3 regions of the Streptomyces sp. Je 1-369 genome follow, and region 2 is predicted to be linked to each of the others. Evidence: riboswitches for the same ligand, from Rfam matches in the RefSeq annotation. Region 2 holds a riboswitch; each other region holds the start of a gene.
What was found. A riboswitch is a leader RNA that binds a small molecule or an ion and turns the genes downstream of it on or off. The one in region 2 is predicted to bind S-adenosylmethionine.
Positions count from the first base shown of each region.

Region 1: linked by a shared signal. The riboswitch ahead of thrC (threonine synthase) and the one ahead of NOO62_RS35030 (hypothetical protein) in region 2 are both predicted to bind S-adenosylmethionine.
Region 3: linked by a shared signal. The riboswitch ahead of NOO62_RS11405 (aminotransferase class V-fold PLP-dependent enzyme) and the one ahead of NOO62_RS35030 (hypothetical protein) in region 2 are both predicted to bind S-adenosylmethionine.

Region 1 covers NZ_CP101750.1:4,024,641-4,030,583, reverse strand. The annotation lists gene NOO62_RS18240 (alpha,alpha-trehalose-phosphate synthase (UDP-forming)) at 1-1,203, opposite strand, end outside; gene NOO62_RS18235 (hypothetical protein) at 1,343-1,642, opposite strand; gene NOO62_RS18230 (glucosyl-3-phosphoglycerate synthase) at 1,729-2,673, opposite strand; SAM riboswitch class I at 2,830-2,977, shown strand; gene thrC (threonine synthase) at 2,971-4,299, shown strand; gene NOO62_RS18220 (ubiquitin-like small modifier protein 1) at 4,402-4,677, shown strand; gene NOO62_RS18215 (cold-shock protein) at 5,096-5,299, shown strand; gene groL (chaperonin GroEL) at 5,631-5,943, shown strand, end outside.
Region 2 covers NZ_CP101750.1:7,900,013-7,905,955, reverse strand. The annotation lists gene NOO62_RS35045 (DUF3253 domain-containing protein) at 1-18, opposite strand, end outside; gene NOO62_RS35040 (GNAT family N-acetyltransferase) at 46-600, opposite strand; gene NOO62_RS35035 (SDR family NAD(P)-dependent oxidoreductase) at 646-1,377, opposite strand; gene NOO62_RS35030 (hypothetical protein) at 1,477-1,770, opposite strand; SAM riboswitch class IV at 1,815-1,924, opposite strand; gene NOO62_RS35025 (radical SAM protein) at 1,947-3,305, opposite strand; gene NOO62_RS35020 (XRE family transcriptional regulator) at 3,433-4,428, opposite strand; gene NOO62_RS35015 (hypothetical protein) at 4,719-5,114, shown strand; gene NOO62_RS35010 (Gfo/Idh/MocA family protein) at 5,083-5,943, opposite strand, start outside.
Region 3 covers NZ_CP101750.1:2,486,262-2,492,204, forward strand. The annotation lists gene NOO62_RS11390 (response regulator transcription factor) at 1-240, shown strand, start outside; gene NOO62_RS11395 (SLC13 family permease) at 331-1,743, shown strand; gene NOO62_RS11400 (glycerate kinase) at 1,770-2,969, shown strand; gene NOO62_RS11405 (aminotransferase class V-fold PLP-dependent enzyme) at 2,918-4,291, opposite strand; SAM riboswitch class IV at 4,481-4,598, opposite strand; gene trpD (anthranilate phosphoribosyltransferase) at 4,675-5,739, opposite strand; gene NOO62_RS11415 (cytochrome b) at 5,903-5,943, opposite strand, start outside.

The sequences.
Region 1 (5,943 bases), 3.9 Mb from region 2:
CCGCGAGAGGACCAGCGCGCAGCCGTCGTCGGAGACGACGGGGACCTCCTTGGCGACGAGGTTCATGCCGTCGCGGATGGGGTTGACCAGGGCCACGTCCGCCATGCGGTAGGCGGCGAGTGAGCGCGCGAAGTCGTCCTTGACGTGCAGGACGACGGGGGTCCAGCCGTCCGTCCCGTACTGGGAGTTGATCTCCGTGGCGACCCGGGAGACCTCCTCCGTGTAGTCGCGGTAGACGGCGAGGTCCTGCCGGGACGGGTAGGCGAAGGCGACGTGCACGACGCGTTCGCGCCACTCGGGGCGGGTCTCGAGGAGTTCCCGGTAGGCCAGCAGGCCGCGCACGATGTTCTTGGACAGCTCGGTGCGATCCACCCGCACGATCCGCTTGCGCGGCTCCCCGTCCTGCTCGCCCGCCTGCTCCCGCAGCGTCCGCATCCGCTCCTCGACGTCGTCCCACCGCGACCGCTCCCGCAGGAAGTCCGCGTCGGCACCGAGCCCGTGCACCCCGATCCGGGTGCCCGACGTGCCGCCGACGACCCGCACGCAGCACTCGGTGAACGCGTCGGCCCACCGCCCGGTGAGGAAGCCGAGCCGGTCCGCGCCGAGCATCCCGCGCAGCAGCTGTTCGGCCACGTCGTCGGGGAGCATCCGGAAGTAGTCGGCGGGCGCCCACGGGGTGTGCGAGAAGTGGCCGATGCGCAGGTCCTCGCGGAGTTCGCGCAGCATGCCGGGCACCAGCGCCAGGTGGTAGTCCTGCACCAGGACTGCCGCCCCCGGCGCCGCCTCGCGGGCCAGCGCCTCGGCGAACGCCCGGTTGTACGTCTCGTACGCCGCCCACTGCGCCCGGAACTCCGGTCCGAAGGCCGGTTCCAGGGGCGTCTGGTACAGCATGTGGTGGACGAACCACAGCACGGAGTTCGCGATGCCGTTGTACGCGTCGGCGTGGACGCGCGCGTCGATGTCCAGCATCCGTACGCCGGGTTCCCCGACTCCGCGCCGCACGGCCTCGCGGTCGCCCTCGCCGAGCGCCGCGCACACCCACAGCGCGTCCGCCTGGTCGCCGATCGCGCTGAGTCCTGAGACGAGCCCGCCGCCGCCGCGCTTCGTGGTCAGCTCACCGTCCTCTCCGACGGTGTACGAGACGGGGCCGCGGTTGGACGCGACGAGGACCTGCGCTGCTGACGGTGCGGACTCGGAGACCATGTGGCAAAACGTAGCCCGTCCTGTAAACCCTCAAACGTACGGCGGCCGGACTCTCCGGGAAGGGGATCCGGCGGCGGGGTGCGGCGGTGTGCCGCCGTGTGCCAGGACGTGCCGTCGTGTGCCGCTGGGCCGGGTGGGGTCAGTCGCGGCGCTTGCGTGCCGCGACGATCACCAGCACGCCGAGCCCGCAGAGCGCGGTCGCGGTCCCGCTGAAGAGCAGGGCCCGGGAACTGCCCGTGTCGGCGAGCTCACCGCCCGCGCCGTGCCGCTCTTGGCGGTGCTGCTCCTGGGCGGGTGCGTCGGCGGAGGGCTCGGCGAACGGCTGGAAGACCGCGGCGGCGGCGGGCGCCGCGGTCGCGGTCGGGACCCCGGCGGCGACGGCGAGGGCGACACTGGCCGTGGCGAGCGCCAGTCCGCCCACCCGCCGCATGACTCGCATGGCATCTCTTGCCCACGCACATCTGACCGACGTACATCTGACCCACATAAAAGAACAATGTAGGCAAAGCGCATGACATCCGTCGGTTACGCCACGCGACGATGCGCGTACTCGGAGATATCGGCCATCGGCGGCCGCTCCTCCGTGTCCACCGCGTGTGTCCTCGGCTCGAACCCGTGCACTCCCCGGACGAACTGCGTCAGCTCAGGGCGTACGAGATGACCGCGCGCGAGCCGCACCTGCGCCGTCCGGTATATCGCCGCCGCCATCCGCCCGAGCGCCTGCCCGTCCTGGTGCCGGTGCCTGCGCACCCCCACGTCGACCTGCGCCAGCGCGTCCAGGCCCACGGTGTGCAGCGCGTCGACGAGCAGGCCCAGCTCCACGCCGTACCCGACGGGGAACGGCAGCCGCTCCAGGAGCGACCTGCGCGCCGCGTACTCGCCGCCCAGCGGCTGCACGAACCCGGCGAGCCGCGGCCAGTGCATGTTCAGGAGCGGCCGCGCCATCAGCTCCGTCACCCGGCCGCCCTGCCCGTCCGCCCCCGCGAGCGGGCGGTCGTACATCGCCTTCACGAACGCCACGTCCGGGTCGGTGAGCAGCGGGCCGACTATCCCGGAGACGAAGTCGGCGGAGAACTCCTTCAGGTCCGCGTCGACGAACGCCACGATGTCGCCGCTCGTCGCGAGCAGCGACCGCCACAGCACCTCGCCCTTGCCCGCGACGGCGGGCAGCCGCGGCAGGATCGCGTCGCGGTGGACGACCTTGGCGCCCGCGGCGGCGGCGACCTCCGCCGTACGGTCCGTGGAGCCGGAGTCGACGACGAGCAGCTCGTCGACCAGCGGAACCTTCTCCATCAGCTCGCGGCGGATCTCGGCGACGATCTCGCCGACCGTCCTCTCCTCGTCGAGCGCGGGCAGCACGACGCTCACCGACGCGCCGCCCGCCCGTTTGGCGGCGGCGAGGCGGTCCCGGGGGCGGTCGGCGACGGACCAGGAACGCCTGCTCAGCCAGTGCTCGACCTCTTCCAGCACGGTCGTGGTCCTCCCATATGTGATCCATCTCGCTGTTCGGACGACTATCTCAAGGGTCCGGGGCTTCGGTTACAGTCTTGAACAACGCCGGTGGCCATCGCATGTCGGGGTCACCACCGCGTTCACGCACAACAATCGAAACCCATAATCGAATACCGCTCATCCAGAGGGGCAGAGGGATACGGCCCGTTGAAGCCCCGGCAACCACCCAGTCGGTCTCGCGCAGTCAAGCGCAGCGAGGCTCCCGGCTAGCGAAGGTGCCAATTCCGTCTCGCGGCGAGATGCGTCGCGAGGAAGATGAGGAGAAAGGGCCTCGCCTCCATGGCTGTGCAGACTGTCGCCACCGAAAGCACCACCTCTTCCGTCTCTTCCGTAGACCTCGGGCCCGCGTCCGGCCTCTCCTGCCGTGAGTGCGGCACCAAGTTCCCGCTCGGCCCGATCTTCGCCTGCGTCGAGTGTTTCGGCCCCCTCGAAGTCGCGTACGACCTGCCGCTCGGTGACCCGGAAGCCCTGCGCAAGCAGATCGAGGCGGGCCCCGCCAACATCTGGCGCTACGCCCCCCTCCTGCCGGTCCCCGCCGACGTGGCCGACAAGCCGAACCTGAACCCCGGCTGGACCAAGCTCGTCAAGGCCGACAACCTCGCCAGGGAACTCGGCGTCCAACAGGGCAAGTTGTTCGTCAAGGACGACTCCGGCAACCCCACGCACTCCTTCAAGGACCGCGTCGTCGCGCAGGCGCTCGAAGCGGCGCGCGCCTTCGGCTTCACCACGCTGTCCTGCTCCTCCACGGGCAACCTCGCGGGCGCGGTGGGCGCCGCGGCGGCCCGCGCCGGCTTCCGGTCCTGCGTGTTCATCCCGCACGACCTGGAGCAGGGCAAGGTCGTCATGGCCGCGGTCTACGGCGGCGAGCTCGTCGGCATCGAGGGTAACTACGACGACGTGAACCGCTTCTGCTCCGAGCTCATCGGCGACCCGCTGGGCGAGGGCTGGGGCTTCGTCAACGTCAACCTGCGGCCGTACTACGGCGAGGGCTCCAAGACCCTCGCGTACGAGATCTGCGAGCAGCTCGGCTGGGAGCTGCCCGACCAGCTGGTCATCCCGATCGCGTCCGGCTCGCAGCTCACGAAGATCGACAAGGGGCTCAAGGAGCTCATCGCCCTCGGCCTGGTCGAGGACAAGCCCTACAAGATCTTCGGCGCGCAGGCGGAGGGCTGCTCGCCGGTGTCGGCGGCGTTCAAGGCGGGCCACGACGTGGTCCGCCCGCAGAAGCCGAACACGATCGCCAAGTCCCTCGCGATCGGCAACCCGGCCGACGGGCCGTACGTGCTGGACATCGCGCGGCGTACGGGGGGTGCGGTGGAGGACGTGAACGACGAGCAGGTCGTCGAGGCGATCAAGATCCTTGCCCGCACGGAAGGGATCTTCGCGGAGACGGCGGGCGGTGTGACGGTGGGCGTCACGAAGAAGCTTTTTGAGGCGGGGCTCCTTGACCCGGCCCTCACCACGGTCGTCCTGAACACCGGGGACGGCCTGAAAACCCTCGACGCCGTTGCCGAGACCTCTCAGGCGACGGCGACGATCAAGCCGAGCCTTGAGGCGTTTCGCTCCGCGGGTCTTGCCGGCTGAGGTTGTTGCTTCCCTGCGGGACGGCTGTGGCTGGTCGCGCAGTTCCCCGCGCCCCTGACGGGGCGCCACCTGACCGCCCCCTGACATACCGAGGTGAACCGTATGAGCGTCAACGTCCGTATCCCCACCATTCTCCGTACCTACACCGGCGGCAAGGCCGAGGTCGTCGCCGAGGGGGCGAACCTCGGGGAGGTCATCGCCGACCTGGAGAAGAACCACAACGGCATCGCCGCCCGCGTCCTGGACGACCAGGGCAAGCTGCGCCGCTTCGTCAACGTGTACGTGAACGACGACGACGTCCGGTTCGAGCAGGGTCTTGAGACGGCCACTCCGGACGGCGCGGGCGTCTCGATCATTCCCGCCGTCGCCGGCGGCTGATCTTTTCGCAACCACTCTGCGTTATCTGAATTGCCCCCTCCGCGAGAGAAACGGAGGGGGCAATTCTGCATGGTTGAGCGCGGTACAGTTGGGAAGCGCGCCCCGCCGCCCGTGCCGAGCGCATATACGAAGTCGGCCTCTGTCCGACAAGAAGTAGCCAAAGAGCGCTGCCCATTTGAACCTTTTGCGGCTTTTGCCTGGCCCGACTTGCCCTGAATTCGGACGGAATCTCCGTAAATTACCGATCGGGCGTGCCCAGAATTCTCGTCCGATTGACCTGTTGCAGACGGCAGTTGGACAGATACATTCAGCGGCGGTCGACGCGTTCCGGCGCACACCCCTACCAGTGGGGGGTGAGGTCTGACCCGGGTCCGCGAAGTGCGGTCCTGTGCAAGGGCCAGTAATAGGGGAGTTAGGCATGGCTCAGGGCACCGTCAAGTGGTTCAACGCGGAGAAGGGGTACGGCTTCATCGCGGTCGACGGTGGTGCGGATGTTTTCGTCCACTACAGCGCGATCCAGATGGACGGTTACCGCACCCTTGAAGAAGGTCAGCGAGTCGAGTTCGAGATCTCGCAGGGCCAGAAGGGTCCGCAGGCGGACATGGTCAAACTCGCCGTCTAGCTCGGCGCGACCGACCACCGAAGCAAGCATCGCGAGGGGCTCGTATCCCAACAGGGGTACGGGCCCCTCGTGTGTGCCGGACCGGCCCCGGGATGCTTCCGGACCTCTCCCTCGGATCCCCCCGGGATCCGTGAGAGGCGCTTGCACTCGCAGGGGTCGAGTGCTAATCATTGGGCTTAGCACTCTCCCAGTGAGAGTGACAGAACTTGGATCGGGTCGGTGAGGCCCGCAGGCCGGGTGGGGCAAGGAACCACAAGGGCTGCAGGCCGTCCGTCGCGGGCACCAGCACGGTCCGTTTGCTTTTCCACCCCGTCCGGGAGGACCACTTCACATGGCCAAGATCATCGCGTTCGACGAGGAGGCACGGCGCGGCCTCGAGCGCGGCATGAACCAGCTCGCCGACGCCGTCAAGGTGACCCTGGGCCCCAAGGGTCGCAACGTCGTCCTCGAGAAGAAGTGGGGCGCCCCCACGATCACCAACGATGGTGTTTCCATCGCCAAGGAGATCGAGCTCGAGGACCCGTACGAGAAGATCGGCGCCGAGCTGGTCAAGGAGGTCGCGAAGAAGACGGACGACGTCGCCGGTGACGGCACGACGACCGCGACCGTCCTGGCCCAGGCCCTGGTGCGCGAGGGTCTGCGCA
Region 2 (5,943 bases):
CCGCTCGCTCCGCGTCACCACACCAGTCTCGCACCTCGGCCCGTTCTACAAGGGACGGTCGTTGAGGATCTTCTGGAAGAGCCGGTGGTCGCGCCAGGCGCCGTTGATGAAGAGGAAGGACGGTGCGACTCCGTACTCCGCGAAGCCGCACTTCCTCAGCACGCGCTGCGACGCCGTGTTGTGCATCAGGGTGCCTGCCTCGACGCGGTGCAGGCCGAGTTGGGTGTCCGCCGTCGCGCAGGCGTGCCGTGCGGCGGCGGAGGCGAGGCCGCGGCCCACGTGCTCGGCGTCGATCCAGTAGCCGAGGTTTCCGCTGCGGGCCGGGCCGAGCACGATGTTCGAGACGGCCGCGTGGCCGACGATCTCGGCGCCGCTCACCAGGACCCAGTGCGCGGACCGGCCCGCCTGTCCGTCCGCCAGCTGTACGCGGACCCGCTCGGCCTGCCCCTCCGCGGTGTAGAAGGCGGCGGGACGGTCCGGGTCCCAGGGGCCGAGGTGGTCGCGGTTGCGCCGGTAGGCGCGGGCGAGTGCCTCCGCGTCGTCGAGCGCGACGGGCCGGATGAGGACGCCTGGCGCGAGGTCGACCGCTCCACTGATCATGTGCCAATCCTACGAGCGGTCGACCGAGGTTCCGAAGACAGGCCCTCAGCGTCCGCCCGCGACCCGCAGCACGGTGCCGGTGGCGTACGAGGCCTCGTCGGAGAGCAGCCAGGCGACGGCCGCGGCGATCTCGGAGGGTTGCCCGGAGCGCCCGAGGGGGATGCCCGCGGCGAGCTTCGCGGGGCGCTCGGGGTCGGCGTGGAACTCGGTCCAGATGACGCCGGGGGCGACGGCGTTGACCCGGATGCCGTCCCCGGCGACCTCCTTGGACAGGCCGACCGTCATCGTGTCGACGGCGCCCTTGGCGGCGGCGTAGTGGACGTACTCGCCGGGGGCACCGAGCGTCGCCGCGGCGGACGAGACGTTCACGATGGCGCCGCCGCCGTTGGCCTGCATGTCCCGCACCGCGCGCCGGGCGCAGAGCAGATAGCCGAGTACGTTCACTTCGAGCGCCCTGCGCATGCCCTCGGCGTCGGCGTCGGCGAGGGGCCCGACGGGGCCGCTCACCCCGGCGTTGTTGACCAGGCCGGTGACCGGGCCGAGCTGGGCGGCGGTGTCGAAGAGGCGGTCGACGTCGGACTCGTCGGCGGTGTCGACCTCGACGGTGATGCAGCGGCGACCTGCGGCGCGGACCGCGTCGGCGGCCTCATCGGCGGCGGCCGCGTTGGAGCGGTAGCCGATGACGACGTCGTGGCCCTCCTCGGCGAGACGGGCGCTGACAGCGGCGCCGATACCGCGGCTGCCGCCGGTGACGACGGTGACGGGGTGGTGCTGCACGGGGACCTCCGGCTGTGGGTGGCTGACTGTCGCGCCGCCCGGACGCGGGGACCGCCCGCGCCCGGATCACGCCGTCATCCTACGAACCGGTGATCTTGGTCAGCGGCGAGGGGCTTCGTGGCCCGTCCCGGCCGCCACGCCGACCAGCGTGGCGCCCGCCGTGTCGCTCCGCAGCCTCAGCACGTTGCGGTGGGGGTGCCACTGGGCGAGGCCCTTGTGGTCGCGCAGCAGGCGGCGCAGGTGCCGCGGGTCGCGCGTCCACAGGGCCTCGGGGACGCCCCGGGTCGGGCCGAGCACGTGCAGCGCGATGCGGCCGTCGTCCGCGACGTCGTACGAGGACAGGAGCACGTCGACCGAGGTGTCACGGGTGTCGTGCGCGGGAGAATGCGTCATGGGGTGCCTCCGGAGTCGTGGACCCCGGGTCTCGCCGGCCCGGTGATCCGCCGTTCCCCGTGCGCGTCGCACGGGGCGGGTCGTCACCCGGGGCACCCGCGACGGAGCGGGGTGCCGTCCAGCGAGCCGGGGCTTGACACTGGAACTCGTGACCCGCCCCGACCGTAACACTTCCCCTAGTGGGAGGTCGCGGGAGTAATCGCGTCCTCCGGAGCGGCCTTCTCCGCGGGCAGGCTGTCCATGAAGGAGCTGACCGAGAAGACCGCGTTGCCGGGGCCCGCGGGGCCGTAGCCGGGGGGCGAGCTGAGGCCGTTGGCCTCCATCGTCGCGCGGTAGGCCTCAAGGAGCCGCACGTGGTACTCCAGCGGCGCGCCCTGCGGGTTCGCCTTGCCGAGCGGCGTCGTGGGCTCCGGGCACCAGGTGGTGAAGCGGGGCGTGATGCCGCGCGACATGAAGTACTGCAGGCCCTCCACGGTGGAGTCGATGGCCTCGTCGACCGTCTTGAAGCCGAACGGCTCGGCCATCTCGACGCCCGCGACGAAGTTCGGGATCACGTTGCGCGGCCCGAACACCTCCGCGGAGTCCAGGATGCGGCGGTGCCACTCGTCGCGGCCGACGTAGCGCTCCTTGCCGGGGCAGTACCGCTCGAACAGGTACGGGTCCCAGACCTCGTAGTTCGGGTGGTAGATCCGCACTCCGTAGTCGTGGAAGCGCTGCACGTCCTCCTTGGGCAGCGCCTGGGCGACGACCTTGCCGATCCAGCGGCCCGGGAAGCGCTCCTCGATGGCCTTCGCGTACTGCCCGTAGAAGTCGGCCTCGTCCTTGCCCTGGAGCTGCGTGGTGATGGCGCCGCCGGTCAGCGTGTACGCGGTGGACGACTTGTTCGTGTCGTACTTGTCGATGATGGCGAGGGCTTCGAGGACCTCGTCCATCGGCTTCACGCCGGTGTAGGGACGACCCGCAGCCTTCTGCTGGCGCCAGTTGTGGTTGATGTCGCAGTACTGGCACTCCTCCTTGGCGCCGAAGTACTGGCAGACCCGGAAGACCGTCAGGTAGATGAGGTAGCCCCACTGGATGGTGGGCGCCACCTCCATCACCGACTTGCCGTTCTCCAGCGTGTGCCGGTAGTAGTCCGGCATCGGGGGCAGGCCGACGTCGGAGATCCGCGCCCCGTCCAGGTACAGGCCGAGCACGCCGTTGTCGTCGGCGGCGACCCGGTAGGGCGAGGACGGGTTCACGCGCACCGAGACGACGGTGCGGCGCAGGTCGTACGGGCCGCCGGTGAGGACGATCTCCTCCGGCGGGCGGCGCAGGGCGGCGGCGCCGAGTTCGGGGAGCGTCCCGTGGTCGAAGGAGAAGATGAAGTACGACTTCGGCTTGACCTCCCCGCCCTCGTTGTCGCTGAGCGCCGACTCGTCGAAGGCGATGCCGCCACGCAGCAGATCCTCCTTGATCACGGCTTCCCGCGGCACGTGCGGGAACCGCTCCATGAGTGACTCGATGAGCTGGGTACGGCTCTCGCTGCGGCTTGGCATGGGCCGGGCACCTCGGATCCTGTTCGGTCGATCTGTCCAGTCCACGCTAATACCCGCCCGATCCGTTCCGGATCCGACTCCGGTCTCAGTGCGTCTGTGCCGGAGGTCTATGCTGCGGCGCCCCCCGTCAAGGCGGCGGGATCACTTCGATCCCGAACTCCTGGTCGGCGGCGCCGGAGCAGCGGCCCTGGACGACCTCCGTACCGGCTTCGACGTCCTGGTCGCGCAGGCTCAGACACCGGCCGGTGCTGACGGGACGGAGGCGGAAGTGCTTCGCGACCGCCGGGCCGAAGGAGCTGACGCGGAACTGCTGGGCCCGGTTGCCGTCGGCACAGTCCTCACGGGGTTCGAGCAGATCGCGGCCCGGCCCCTTCGACAGGACCGTCAGGCAGCCGATGCCGTACTTCGGGTGATGCCACTGGATCTGTACGACGTCCTTGCCCACGGGTTCGAGGAACACGCGGGGCCGGGCCGCCTTCGTACAGGGGTGCTGGGCGGCGACGGCGGTCTTGTAGCGGCCGGTGCGGTCCTTTCCTTCGGTGACGCAGAACTCCGGGCTTCTGGCGGGGTGAATCCGCGCCCAGCTGCCCACGGCCGGAATCCGCACGCCGGTCACCGGCATCGCGGACGGGGTGACCGGCGGCGCGGAAGCGTCGTCGAAGAGGCTGCCGGCGCCGAGCGTGCCGAAGATCCCGAGGCCCGCCCCGACGACGAGACCGGCGGTCCTGCGCCACCACGGCACCCGTACCGGCGGCGGGGCGACGGCATCCCCGCTGTCGCCGTCGTCACGGTCACCGCTCGGCGCGCGGTCGTCGGTGGCGAGTCGGCGACGGGCCCCGAGCCACTGGAGTACGTCGTCGTCGCCGAGGCCGCACGCCCGGGTGAAGGCCTCGACGAACCGTTCCCGGGGCAGGGTGATCCGGCCGAGGGTCGTCGCGATCGTGCTGGCGGGCAGGGTGTCGCCGTGTGCGGTCGCCTTGCTCTCCAGCTGACGGTAGGTCAGTCCCGACCAGGTCCGCAGCGCGCGGAGTGCCACGGCGAACTCGGCCGGGGTACCGGCGCTCGCGGGCTGCGGCGCCCCGGCCGACCGCTCTGCCAGGGACCCTTCGTCCCGGCTCGTCACGGCACCAGTCCCGTTCGGACGTGTTCGGAACGCGCCGCGTACGGGTCCGAACACGTCCGAACGCCGTACGGCCTTGTCGGCGCGGTGGGCAGCGTGCAGCGTTGCCCTCGTTCCACTCCGAGCGTCGGCTCCCCCATCACCACACGCCGACCCGCCACTCGCCGCCCCCTCAGACGTATGAGCCCAGTCGGCGTCAACTTACGCATGGCTGCTTCCGGGCGGCAGGTTCACATCAAGTCATTGTTCGTCCGGCAACGACGTTCGTCCGACAACGATCCCCAAGGAGCATCATGCGTACTCGCACATGGTTCGCCGGTCTCGCGGCGGGAGCCGCCTTGCTGGCAGGCGGTTCGGTCACGACAGCACAGGCGGCCCCCTCCGTCGACACCGGCGGCGGGGAACCGCCCAACTGGACCCCCAGTGGGACCCAGAGCTGTTCCTCTCACTCCCATCGCGACGTCGACCCCGGCGGCGGGCAGACGGTCAGCACACAGACCCTGCGCCGCAGCGGCCCCCACAACACCTGTGGCAGCAATCAGGTCCACAGCACGGCGGTCGACTATCACTGCTACACCTTCAACGAGTCCAACAACGGCTGGACCTATGTGACGGTGCGCGCCACGGGCGCCCAGGGCTGGGTGTACGACGGGAACCTCACGAACGGCGGCAGCAACGAGCCGTGCTGATCCTGACCGGGACTCCACTGCGGGCCGACGCGTAGCCGGCCTCCACCACGCGCAGAGTGCGCAGGCCGCCCTCGCCGTCCGCGACGGTCATCGCGCCTTCGGCCGCGCCGTACAGGAAGGTGCGCAGCATCAGCTCGTCCAGGTCGGCGCCGAAGGGCACCTCGGTGCCGTGCCCCCTGCGCTCGCTGAAGCCGTGCACCTTCTGGTCGAAGGCATCCATCTCCAGGGTGGCCCGCTCCCCCACGACGGTGAGTTCGAGGCCGCCCCAGGAGTGGTGGGAGCGGGGGTGCGACCAGCTGCAGTCGATGGTGGCGACGGCGCCGTTGGAGTACGTCACGCTGACCAGGCCGCTGGTCTCGGCGGCGACCTCGTCGGCGTACAGGAGGTTGTTGGTCTGCGCGTACACCTCGACCGGCCCGGCGTCCTCGAAGAGGTCGTCGAGCAGGTCGGCGATGTGCACGGTGTGGTCCATGAGGGCGCCGCCGCCGGAGAGCGCGGGCTCGGCGAACCAGCGGCGGGCGCGGGTCGGCATGCCGCCGTTGTTCGCGCCGGACACGGTGAGGACCCGGCCCGCGTCGCCCGCCGCGACGGCGGCCTTCACGGCCGCGTAGGCCGGGCTGAACCGGACCGGGTAGGCGACCGCGAGCCGCACGCCCGCGGCCCGGCAGGCGGCGACCATCGCCTCGCCGTCCTCGACCGTGGCGGCGAGCGGCTTCTCGCACAGGACGGGCACGCCGTGCGCGGCGGCGCGTTCGACGAGGGGCCGGTGCCGGGCGTTCTCGGAGCAGACGATCACCGCGTCGGGGCCCCAGGCGAAGGCTTCGTCGTA
Region 3 (5,943 bases), 5.4 Mb from region 2:
AGGGCGCGTTCGGCGGGGCGCACGGTGGACCTGACGGCGCGTGAGTTCGTACTCCTGGAGCTGTTCCTGCGCCATCCGGGGCAGGTGCTCTCTCGGGAGCAGATCCTTTCGCACGTGTGGGGGTACGACTTCGACCCCGGGTCCAACATCGTGGACGTATACGTGCGGGCGCTGCGCAAGAAGCTGGGGTCGGAGCGGGTCGAGACGGTGCGCGGGATGGGGTACCGGCTGCCGGAGTGACCACCGGCGCGAGGTGACCACCGGTTCGGGTGAACTTTCCTTCATCTGCGCCTCATCGAAGGCTCACGGCCCGGCACCACGCTGAACGGCGTGACCCTGAACCTGCGGCAAGCCGTGACCCTCTGCGCGGCGCTCAGCATCTGCGCCCTGCTCGCGGTCCCCGGGAACTTCCCGGGCCTCGGCGGCGACGCCCGGCTCACCCTTGCCGTCTTCGCGCTGGCGACCTGCGCCTGGATCGGCACACCGGTCGACGACACGTACATCGCGCTCGGCGCGGGCCTCGCCCTCACCGCGACCGGCGTGATCAGCAGCGACACCCTGTTCGGCACCCTCGGCGACGAGACGGTGTGGCTGCTGATCTGCGCCTTCGTGCTGGCCGCGGCCGTGGCGCGCAGCGGGCTGGCGGGGCGGGCCGCGGCGTTCCTGGTCAGCGGGGCGGGCAGCGTACGGCAGTTGACGCATCTGACGACGGCGGCGCTGGTCGTGACCGCCTTCGCGGTGCCGGCGACCTCGGGGCGCGCCGCGCTCGCGCTGCCCGTCTTCGTCGCGCTCGCCAAGGTCCTCGCCGACCGGAAGCGACTGGTCGTGATGCTCGCACTGCTCTTTCCGACCGTGATCCTGCTGTCCGCGGTCGCGACTCTGATCGGTGCGGGGGCACATCTGATCACGGTGTCGGTCCTGTGGGAGGCGACCGGTGACCGGATCGGCTTCGCGCAGTGGCTGCTGCTCGGGTTGCCGCTCGCCATGACTTCATCCCATCTGGCGGCGGAGGCCGTCCTGTTGACGACCACCCGGCGCGCCGACCGCGAAGGCCCGGTCCGCATCACCCTCGACCAGCTCCAGGCACACAGCGAACAGCCCGTCACCGGCCCCTGGGAGCCCGCCGAGACGCGCTGCGCCCTGCTCCTCGCCACCGTCGTCGCCCTGTGGTGCAGCGAGCCGCTCCACCAGGTGCCGCCCGCCGTCGTCGCGCTGATCGGAGCGGTCGTGGCCGCCTCACCCGCGCTCGGCACCGTCGGCCTCAAGGACGCCCTCAGGACGGTGCCTTGGGCGCTGCTCCTGTTCATGGCGGCGACGATGGCGATGGGGGTCGCGCTCGCCGACTCCGGGGCGGCGCGGTGGCTGGTGTCCGGGCTGCCCCTGGACCTTCCCGCGTGGCTGTTCCTCGCCGTGGTCGTCGCGGTCAGCACGGCCGCGCACCTCGTCCTGCAGTCACGTTCGGCCCGTTCCTCCGTCCTGGTCCCGCTGGTCGTGGCGGCGGCTGTCGGCGCGGGCGTCAACCCGGTCGCCGCGGCGCTCGCCTCCACGGCAGCGGCCGGGTTCTGCCACACCCTGCCCGCCTCCGCGAAGCCCGTCGCCCTCTTCGCCGACATCCCGGACACCCCCACCTACACCCCGCGTGACCTGCTGCGGCTCTCCGCGGTCCTCGCGCCGCTGACCGCCGCGCTGGTCCTGCTCTTCGCCGTGACGCTCTGGCCGCTGCTCGGCGTCCCCGTCCGCTGACCCTCCGCGTCCACCTGGAGACCACCGTGCTGACCCGTTTCGCCATCGCCCCCAGCGGCTTCAAGGAGTCGCTGTCCGCGAGCTCCGCGGCCGAGGCCATCGCCGCGGGGGTACGCCGTGTCGTCCCGCACGCCGAGACCGATCTGATCCCGCTGGTGGACGGCGGCGAGGGCACGGCCCGCGCGCTGGCCTCCGCGAGCGGCGGCCGCCTCGTCGCGCTGCCCGCGACCGGCCCCGTGGGCCAGCCCATCGGCACCCACTTCGCCCTGCTGCCCGACGGCACGGCGGTCGTCGAGATGGCGGCCGTGGCCGGTCTCTCGCTGGTCCCCCGCGATCTGCGCGATCCGGGTGCCACCACGACGTACGGCGTCGGCGAGCTGATCCGCGCGGCGCTCGACACGGGCGCCCGCCGCATCCTCGTCGGCTGCGGCGACTCGGGCACCTCGGACGGCGGCGCGGGCGCCCTGCAAGCCCTGGGCGCCAGACTCCTGGATCTCGACGGCTGGGAACTGCCGCGCGGCGGGCGGGAGTTGACGCGCCTGAACCGCATCGACCCGAGCGGCATCGATCCGCGCATCGCGGACACCGAGATCCGCGTCGCCTGCAACCCGTACAACGTCCTGTGCGGCAAGCACGGCGTCGCCCGCGTCTTCGGGCCCCAGAAGGGCGCGACGCCCCTCCAGGTCGAGCGGCTGGCCGCCGCCCTTGAGCACTGGGCCCACCTCCTCACGCGGGACCTCCACGTGCGCGCCGACCTCTTCGAGGGACCCGGCACGGGCGCGTCGGGCGGACTCGGCGCCGGGCTCGCCGCTCTCGGCGCCGCCCTGCTCCCCCGCTTCGACGTCCTGCTCGACCGGATCGACCTCGACGCACGGCTCGCCCGCGCCGACCTCGTCATCACCGCGGAGGGCGCCCTCGACCACCAGACGCCGCGCGGCAAGGTCCCGGCCGAGGTGGCCCGCCGCGCCAAGCTGTCGGGCAGGCCCGTCCTGGTGCTCGCGGGCACGATCGGGGACGGCGCGCACACCGTGCGCTCCGTCGGCGTCGACGCCTACAGCTCGATCCTGCCCGCCCCGATGTCGATGACCGAGGCGCTCGGCAGGGGCGGCGAGTTCCTCACCGACGCGACGGAGCGGGCCCTGCGAATGATCCGGCTCGGCTCACGCCTGCCCACTCATGCGGCGGCGCCGGTGTCCGGCACGCAACGCCCGTCCTCTGTGCGGTAGCTCCAGCGCGCACCGTCCGCCACCAGTTCCTTGACGGCGCGCACGAAACGCTCGACGTGCTCGTCGGGGGTGCCCGCGCCGAAGCTCACGCGGATCGCGTTCAGCGACTTCTCGCCGGGCGCGGCCTCGGGGGCGCCGCACTCGCCGGGCTCGTCGGGCTCGCTGTCGAGGAGGGTGCGCACCAGCGGGTGGGCGCAGAACAGGCCGTCGCGTACGCCGATGCCGTACTCGGCGGAGAGCGCGGCGGCGAAGTGCGAGCTGTTCCAGCCGTCCACAACGAAGGAGATGACGCCCACGCGCGGCGCGTCGTCGCCGAAGAGGGAGAGGATCCGCACCTGCGGCACCTCGGCGAGGCCCTCGCGGACCTCCTTGATGAGGTGCTGCTCGCGGGCGACGAGCTCGTCGAAGCCCGCGTCGGTGAGCGCCTTGCAGGCGGAGGCGATGGAGTAGACGCCGATGACGTTCGGGGATCCGGCCTCGTGGCGGGCGGCGGTGTCGTGCCACTCCACGTCCACGCCTCCGTCGGCACGTCGCGCCACCTTCCGCGAGGCGCCGCCGCCCGCGAGGTAGGGCTCGGCGTCGCGCAGCCAGTCGGAGCGGCCCGCGAGGACCCCGGAGCCGAACGGCGCGTACAGCTTGTGCCCGGAGAACGCGACCCAGTCGACGTCCAACTCGGCGATGGAGACGGGGTGGTGGGGCGCGAGCTGCGCGGCGTCGAGGACGATGCGGGCGCCGTGCGCGTGGGCGGCGGCGGCCAGCTCGCGCACCGGCCACAGCTCGCCGGTGACGTTGGAGGCGCCGGTGACGCAGACGAGGGCGGGGCCGTAGGGGTCGCGGTCGGCGAGGGCGCGCTCCAGGGTGTGTACGGCCTCCTCGGGGGTGCGCGGCGCGTTGAGGTACGTCACCCGCGCGTCCCGCCACGGCAGCAGCGAGGCGTGGTGCTCGGTCTCGAAGACGAAGACCTGGCAGTCGGCGGGCAGGGCGGAGGCGAGGAGGTTCAGGGAGTCGGTGGTGGAGCGGGTGAAGACGACCTGGTCGCCCTCGCGGCAGCCGAGGAACTCGGCGACGGTCTTCCGGGAGTTCTCGAAGAGGTCGGTCGACAGCTGCGAGAGGTACCCGGCGCCGCGGTGCACGCTGCCGTAGTACGGGGCGTAGGCGGCCACGTCGTCCCAGACGCGCTGCAGCGCCGGCGCGCTCGCCGCGTAGTCGAGCGCCGCGTAGCTCACCTCGCCGCCGGTGACCAGCGGGACGGTGACGTCACGGCCGAGGACGGCGAGCGGGGCACAGACGGACGGGTCGACGGCGACACTGGAAACAGACATGGCGAACTCCCGTAAGAGACAAGTGAGTTCACTGCGACGACGGCCGCGCTCGATCCATGCGGCGGTGCAGTGATGAAGAGAAGAAGGGTGCGCGGAAAGGGGCCGAAGGCCCTAGCACATTCGCTTGCTCACGAGACTGCTCCCTTGAGGACCAGGACCCCAGGGCTGTGACATTCACCGATGTCCAGGGGTCCGCGCTTGCCATACGCCTCGCTGCGTACGGCCTGGTCTTCACCCGGGGCACCCCGCCACGGACGGAGGGTTGCCGGACAGCGGGCCGGGGCCGTAGTCGCTGTCACTCATGACCTGTGCAGCATCCTGCCACACGATCTTCGGAGCGCAAGGCGCAGTCCAGATTCCGGACTGCGCCGTGCGTCACATCCTCAGCGGTTGCTGGCGGCCACCCAGCGCTCCAGGGCCCGCTTCGCGGCCCCCGAGTCGATCGCCCGCGCCGCCTTCGCCATACCGGCGCCGATCTGCTCCACGAGGGGCTGACCGGTGGGTGCGAGGGCGACCAGCGCCGCCGCCGAGTTCAGCAGCACCGCGTCCCGCACCGGCCCGGTCTCCCCGTCCAGGAGCCGCAGCGCGACCTCCGCGTTGTACGAGGCGTCGGCGCCCCGCAGCGCCTCGACGGGCACCAGGTCGATCCCGACGTCCCGCGGGTCGAACGCCTCCTCGCGCACGGCACCGTCCCGCACCACCCAGATCCGCGAGGTCGCGGTCGTCGTCAGCTCGTCGAGCCCGTCGTCGCCGCGGAAGACCAGCGACGAGTTGCCCCGCTCGGCGAAGACCCCGGCCACGATGGGCGCCATCCGCGGGTCGGCGACACCGACCGCCTGGGCGCGCACCTTCGCCGGGTTGGTGAGCGGGCCGAGGAGGTTGAAGACGGTACGGATGCCGAGCTGGCTGCGGGCGCCGCCCGCGTGGCGCAAAGCGGGGTGGAACTTCACGGCGAAGCAGAAGGTGATGCCCGCCTCGTCGGCGACCTCGACCACCCGCTGGGGGGTGAGGTCCAGGTTGACGCCGAGCTTCTCCAGGACGTCGGAGGCGCCGGACGCGCTGGAGGCGGCGCGGTTGCCGTGCTTGACGACCTTCGCGCCGGTGCCCGCGACGACGATCGCGGACATGGTCGAGATGTTGACGGTCTTGGCGCCGTCGCCGCCGGTGCCGACGATGTCGACGCTCGGGCCCGGCACGTCGATGACGTTGGCGTGCGCGTACATGGCGCGTACCAGACCGGAGATCTCCTCGACGGTCTCGCCCTTGGCCCGCAGCGCGACCACGAAGCCCGCGATCTGGGCGTCGGTGGCCTCACCGCGCATGATGCGGTCCATGGCCCACGCCGTGTCGTCGGCGCTCTGGTCGCGGCCGTCGAGCAGGCCGTTCAGTACGTCGGGCCAGGAACGGTCCGCCGCGGTGTCGCCTCCTGCGGGGGTCACAGCGTTCATAGCCGCTCCTGGTTTTTTTCGTCTGCGTATGTAGGAAACACCCCTACACGTAGGGATGGGACCACCCTATCCAGCCGCCAGGACGGCAAAGAGCCCCGTCCATGCAATGGACGGGGCTCTTGCCGTGGCGACCAGGTGGTCAGTGCTTCAGAGCGTCAGCTGATCAGTGGTGGCCGTGGCCGCTCGTGATCTCCTTGTACTCGT